DNA from 3 places in the Janthinobacterium sp. SUN026 genome. Region 2 is predicted to be linked to each of the others. Evidence: predicted binding sites of a transcription regulator. Region 2 holds the regulator's gene; each other region holds the start of a gene.
The links. The regulator FNR, encoded in region 2, switches genes on or off when oxygen is low (the NO sensors DNR and NnrR bind a similar motif). The targets are predictions, from matches to a motif close to TTGATNNNNATCAA.
Positions count from the first base shown of each region.

Region 1: OX459_RS15035 (PAS domain-containing methyl-accepting chemotaxis protein) is a predicted target of FNR. The motif match lies at 978-991, and genes of this name have one in related genera.
Region 3: OX459_RS23605 (IPT/TIG domain-containing protein) is a predicted target of FNR. The motif match lies at 1,283-1,296, and genes of this name have one in related genera.

Region 1 covers NZ_JAPQNU010000003.1:69,257-71,528, forward strand. Annotated here, with positions in the region: gene OX459_RS15035 (PAS domain-containing methyl-accepting chemotaxis protein) at 1-867, opposite strand, end outside; gene OX459_RS15040 (DEAD/DEAH box helicase) at 1,306-2,272, opposite strand, start outside.
Region 2 covers NZ_JAPQNU010000003.1:733,033-735,304, forward strand. Annotated here, with positions in the region: gene OX459_RS18040 (response regulator) at 1-744, opposite strand, end outside; gene fnr (fumarate/nitrate reduction transcriptional regulator Fnr) at 994-1,752, shown strand; gene OX459_RS18050 (FixH family protein) at 1,877-2,272, opposite strand, start outside.
Region 3 covers NZ_JAPQNU010000006.1:52,304-54,575, reverse strand. Annotated here, with positions in the region: gene OX459_RS23605 (IPT/TIG domain-containing protein) at 1-1,061, opposite strand, end outside; gene metH (methionine synthase) at 1,703-2,272, shown strand, end outside.

The sequences.
Region 1 (2,272 bases), 660 kb from region 2:
TTCCGCCGTGGTGATGCGGATATCCTCGAAGTTGGCGCGCACGTCGCCGATGATGCTGTGCAAGTTGATGTTGGTCTGGCGCAAGGCCGCCATCAATTGACCCATGTCATCGTCGCGCACCTTGTCGATGACGCCCGTCAAGTCGCCGCCGGCCATCTTGCGCGCCACCGTGATGGCGTCGCCCAGCGGGGCGACGAGGGAATTGTGCAGGTGGGCCCAGAAATACAGCATCAGCGCCACGGCTGCGGCGGCGGCACCGCTGAGCCAGCTGCGCGTGGCCGTGCTCGTGTCGCCGTCGATATTCCACACGGCGCAACCGAGGATGGCCAGCACCACGCCGAAGACGATGCAATGCAGGGCCAGGTCTTGCGACAGGCTCAGCTTGCGCCACTCGGCCAGCTTGGCGGCCCAGCCCTGGCGCACGACACGGCCATTGCGGATCGCCAGGTTGGCGGAATTGCCGTCTTTGAAACTTTTATACAGGGCTGCCGCTTCGTTGATCTGCTCGCGCGTGGGCTTGGTGCGCACGGACATATAGCCGATCGGGCGGCCGCTTTCGATGACGGGCGTGATATTGGCGAAGACCCAATAGAAATCGCCGTTCTTGCAGCGGTTCTTGACCATGCCGGTCCAGGGCATGCCCGTCTTGATGGTGTCCCACAGGTCGGCAAACGCTTCGGCCGGCATATCGGGATGGCGCAGGATATTCTGTGGCGCACCCAGCAGTTCCATTTCTGAAAAACCGCTGACTTCAATGAAATACTGATTGGCGTAATTGATGTTTCCCTGTAAATCCGTGGTGGAAACAATCGTCATGCCTTCATTTAATACGTATTCATTTTGCGTGATAGGCGTATTGACCCGCATCGTCGCTCCTCTATTTTTTTTCAACTAGCATAACAAAAACATAAAAACAATATACCACATCAAGCACCCATGATATATCGCCTCGGCGACAGTGACGCCAGTCAAACAATTTAATAAAAGTCAATTCATTTATGTTTTAGGATTTACTTTGATTCAACTTGATTGATTTTATTGAAATGCAAAATTTAAATTGCGTGCATATACAATAATTAATAAAAAATTATGTATCGATGCAGCAGGCAATAAATATGGCGTTTGCACCGATAAAAATATGCAAAGGAGCCGTGGCCATTGCCGGCAGATGGCGATACCTGCCGCCAACCATAACGCGGCAACCATGTTTATTTCTTGAGGGAAAATAAAAACTGGCGCGAATGCGCCAGTGGGGGATGTGTCTCCAATCCGCGACACAGGCGCCGGAGCGCCCGTGGGGATGGCTTACTTGTACGTTTTACGGGGTGGCGACTTCGGACGCGGCGGCGCAGGCTTGCGCTCCGTCGTGCCATCGTCCAGGCTGATGCGCAGTTTCTGCCCCGAAACGACGACCGATTTCAGGTGGTCGAGGATTTCCGGCGGCATGCCTTCCGGCAAGTCCAGCACGCTGTAGTTGTCAAAGATATCGATGCGGCCGATATGCTTGGCTTCCAGGTTCGCTTCGTTGGCGATGGCGCCGACGATGTTGCTTGGCGTTACGGCGTGCTCACGGCCCACTTCGATGCGGTAGGCCGTCACGCCCGGGCGTGGACGTTCCTTCTTCGGCGCGCGCGGGGCAACTTCGCCCGCGTCCGCCGGTGCATCCTTGAACGCTGGCGCGGACTTGGCGGCGAACGGCTTGCGCGGCGCGGCTGGCGGCGCCAGATCCGGTGCGTCGCCGTCGCGGCTGATGCGCAGCTGCTGGCCCGCCACCCACACGGTTTTCAGCTGGTCCAGCAATTCTTTCGGCATGCTGTCTGGCAAGTCCAGGACGCTGTAGTCGTCATAGATTTCGATGCGGCCGATGTTTTTCGAATCGATGCCCGCTTCGTTGGCGATGGCGCCCACGATATTGCCCGGTTTCACGCCATGCTGATGACCTACCTCAATGCGGAAGGTTTGCATGCCGGCGTCGGCTGGACGCTGGATGCGTTCCTTTTTCGGGAAGGCCGGGCGCTCGCTGCGCTCGTTGCGGTCGAAGCGGTCATTGCGTTCGAAACGGTCATTGCGTTCAGGGCGGTCAAAGCGGTCTTGACGCGCAGGACGGTCGTCTTGCCACGTGGCTTGCTCGCGCGCCTTGTTCTTGTCCAGCAACAAAGGCACATTGCCACGCGCCATCTTCGCCAGGGCGGCGGCGATTTCGATGGCGGGAATGTTTTGTTCGCGTTCGAAATCTTCGATCAGCGACTGGAACTGCTCCAGTTCGCCCAGG
Region 2 (2,272 bases):
GCTGTTGGTGCTGACCATGCTGCCTTCGCCATCTTCCTTCAGCAGCTGGGTCGTCGTCAGGTTGGCGTTCGGCTTGCGCGGTTGCAGCAAGCGGCTGGTATCGGGGTGCAGCACGTAGCGCGGCACGGCGCCGCGCGTGAGGATGAAGTAATAGCCGTTCTTGCCGATCTTTTCCGAGCGCAGGCGGCCCAGCAGGTTGTCCTTGTACAGGCGCAGCACGCCGATCACCACGCCGGCCACCTGGCCATCGGCGGCCAGCACGGGCGCCACCATCTGCACGATGGGCATGCCGCTCGACTTGCCCAGCATCGGTTCGGTGATCATGGGCTGGCGCGTGCGCAGGACGGTCTGGAAATACTCGCGCTCGGCGACGTTGATGCCGGCGCGCCCCGCTACTTCCGGCATGTCGGCCACGACGGCGCCATGCGCGTCGAGCACCAGCACGTCATCGAACAGCACCAGCATCGAGCGGCGCGAATAGTATTCGCGCAATTGGGCGGGCCGGGCGATCAATTCCGGCGGTTGCTGCCTGGCCGTCAGGGTGACGATCTGCAGCAGCATGCCCAGCTTGTCGTCGAGCTCGGCGGCGGTGCGGGTGATCAGGGACGATTGCTGGCTCAGCAGGACTCGGGTGAAGTCGTCGCGCATGTGCTGCACCTGGATCATGGTGACCAGCGCGATCATGGCGATCGAGGTCAGGCTGGTGGCCAGCGCGACTTTTGCTTTAATGCCGAGAGGCTTCATGATTTCCTTTTCAGTACCGGGCGGCACAGGCGGCAGATAATGCTGTCAGGAATTTTCCTATCAATACCCCAGCTTGGCAAGCGCCACCGCGCAAATTGCCCGCCCCATACGGGCTTTTGACGATGTTGCCATATAATTAAAGGCTGGACGTCGTTTATTCGCCGAATTTACGGTGAAATTGGCATACGGCAACCCTGTATGCGGCTGTATGCAGTAAACTTGTTGTTGCATTTTCTAAAAGGTACCGACATGACTGAAGCGCTACTCACTCCAACCTTGCCCACCGTGAACGTGGAGGCGTTGCGTGCGCGATGCTCGACCTGCAGCATGCATCAATTGTGCCTGCCGATGGGCCTCGATGTGGGCGACATGGACAGGCTGGATCAGATCATCGGCCGCCGCCGCAAGATTGTGCGCGGCGCCTCGCTGTTCCGCATCGGCGACTCGTTCCAGAACCTGTATGCGATCCGCCTGGGGCATTTCAAGACGTACCAGATCAATCCGGGCGGCGAAGAGCAGGTGACGGGCTTCCAGATGGCGGGCGAACTGCTGGGCATGGACGCCATCAGCGCCGACCGCCACCACTGTAATGCGGTGGCGCTGGAAGACAGCGAAGTGTGTGAAATCCCGTTTTCCAGCCTGGAACAATTGCTGGGCAATATGCCGACCCTGCTGCGCCATTTCCACCGCATGATGAGCCAGGAAATCACGCGCGAGCAAAGCGTCATGCTGTTGCTGGGCAATATGCAGGCGACGCAGCGCTTTGCCGCCTTCATCGTCAACCTGGCGTCGCGCTATGAAGCGCGCGGCTATTCGGGCAGCAATTTCCAGCTGCGCATGTCGCGCGAGGAAATCGGCAACTACCTGGGCCTGACCATCGAGAGCGTCAGCCGCCTGCTGTCGAAGTTCAAGAAGGAAGGCTGGCTGCGCGTCTCCAACCGGGAAATTGAAATCCTGCAGCCGGCGAAATTGAAGGCGATTACGGCCGGCACGGACACCTGCAAGTAACAGCACCGTCAAAACCTGCTGCACGTCGCGCTTTGCGGCCTGCGATGCTCGCTGTGCTATAGCACAGCTGCGCTTCTCAACCACAAATCACTGCCGCTCGCTACGGTTTTCCCGGCGCTGTACGTTATAGCTCTTCATCCGCATGCAGCGCGATGCTGCGCTGCAGGGGCCAGGTCCAGATGCCGGACAGGCGCCACTCGCGTTTGTCGTTTTCCACCAGCACTTGCCAGCGGCTGCGCTCGAGCATCGGCAGCGCCACGGAAAAATTGCCGGCCGCGTCGGGCTGCACCAGCACCTTGATATCCTTTTCCGGCAGGGTCGCATGCGCCAGGTGCAGCTGCAAAGGCGCCTGATAGGCCTTGCCGAAGCTGTGCACGGAACCGGTCAGGCGCGCTTGCGCCACGTCATACGACAGGCGCGTATCCATCGCCAGGTCGCTGGCGATCGTGTCGCGCTTCAAATCCTGGTTGATCGCCTTGCCCTGCTTGTAATAATCGCCCACCACCAGCGCATCGGGCTG
Region 3 (2,272 bases), on a different contig from region 2:
TCATCGGTCTTCGTCGTCGGCAAGAGCGCCGGTCCCGTCATCGCGATGCTGCCCAGGTTGCTGCCATTGGCGGCGGTCGCATTCAAGGTGACCGCCGGGCTGGCCTGACCCGCCTGCCCGGCCAGCACGGACACGCGCACGGCGGCCGGCTTGCCGCGCGTCAGGCGCAAGGCCGTATTGCTGGCATTCAAATTCAGTACTTGCGCGAAATCAATGCTGCCCAGGGTAAAGGCCGACACCGTGCCCGCATTCACGGCGATGCGCGACGCAGCCGCCAGCATCACGTTGCCCGTGGCCGCGGCCGGCGCGGACAGCAGCAGCTGGCTGGCAGTGGCGCTGACGATGACGGCCGGCGTATTGCCCACCGACGCCGAAGTGACCTGGTCGAGATTGCTGCCCTGCACCGTCACGGACAGGCCCCCGCTGTTGACGGCCGAGGTGATCGACGTCACCGTCACGCTGGCCAGCACCGTGTACGTGTCGCCGCTGAGCACATCGTTGTAGGGACCGCGCACCGTCAGCGCGCCTGTCGCCGCGCCCGCAGGCACCAGCACCGTCACGCTGCCGGCCGTCTGGCTTTGCGGCGTTGCCGCCGCACCATTACCAAACTGCACCGCCGTCACGGCGCCCATGCCGCCGCCCGTGATCGTCACGCTGGAACCGACGCCGCCCGTCGCCGGTGCGACGCTGCCCACGCTCAAGGGCAGGTACACATTGACGTTATAGCTGGTGGCCGCCGTGCCGCTGGCGCTGACGAGGCTCAAGGCGCCCGATACGGGCACGCCCGGCATGGTCAGGGTGATGCTGGTATCGCTGGCGGCGCTGGTGGCAACGGTCACGCCGCCCACCTGGAAAGCCGTCACGCGGCTCAGATTCGTGCCCGTAAGTACCAGGCTGCCCCCGACGGCGACATTCGCCGCCGAAACGGCCGTCACGGCAGGCAGCAGCACGGGCGTGCCCGACGTGGTCGCCACCACCGTGTCGCCGCCCCCACCGCCGCCACCGCCGCAGGCGGACAGGCCCAGCATGACAAACAATGCGACAAGCAGATGGTTTTTCATGGCTGGCAACCATGTTGATGCAGCGCGATGCCGGGAAGGACACGAGATAAATGTGACATATTGGTGACTTTTGGTGAGAATTTAATTTCGAAGAACCAATATTATGGTTTAGTTCGATTCCCAAAGACAACTATTAATGCTTTTGATTCAATTGGTTTTGATAATAATTAAAATATCTGCTTAGCAAACTTTATTCTGAGCATTATTCCCCTCACTCTGTGTTGGCTAAAATCAAAATTACTTTCCTTTGCAGCTATTGCCATTCGACTCATTAAAAATATGCTGATGCGGCGCAAATAATGTGGAAATTTTTCCACAGCCTAGACGCCATATCGTTCTGCCAACTTTGCTGGAAGAATTAACGTTTTGAGTAAGATTTTCAGGAATGTAATTTTCAGAAGCAGGCGTGGCGGCAGGCGATGTGTTGCAAGAAGGCCTGCCGTGGGGCGAACGGCCGCTTTTGCTTAAAACCAAAGCAGTCTGATGCCGTATAATTTTAGACCCGGTGAAATCAGGCGATTGCCACCTTCTGCCTGCCCTACCCGGCCGGCAACTCTCCGTCAGCTGATCCTGCTGACCCGCATCCGCCTCGTAACGTCTTGTCGCCGCGCCGCCGCCCGTTTGCCTATTGAAAGCATGAAATGAACGATACCGTGATCCCCGCCATGTCCCCGACCGAAGCCACCTTGCGCGCCATTCTGGCGCAGCGGATCATGATTCTCGACGGCGCCATGGGCACGATCATCCAGCAATACAAGCTCGACGAAGAAGCGTATCGCGGCGGCCCCGCCGGCCGCTTCATCGATTTCGCCGCGCCGGCCGACAGTGGCGCGCGCGAACTGTTCGTCAAGGGCAATAATGAGTTGCTGACCCTGACGCAGCCGCACATCATCCAGGAAATCCACGAGCGTTACCTGGCGGCCGGCGCCGACCTGATCGAAACGAATACCTTCGGCGCCACGACGATCGCGCAAGACGATTACCACATGGCCCACCTGGCCTATGAAATGAACGTTCAGGCGGCCAAGCTGGCGCGCGCCGCCTGCGATAAATATTCCACGCCGGACAAGCCGCGCTTCGTCGCCGGCGCCCTGGGGCCCACGCCGAAGACGGCGTCGATCTCACCCGACGTGAACGATCCGGCCGCACGCAACGTCACCTTCGACCAACTGGTGGCCGCCTACCTGCAGCAGACGCAGGGCCTGGTGGAA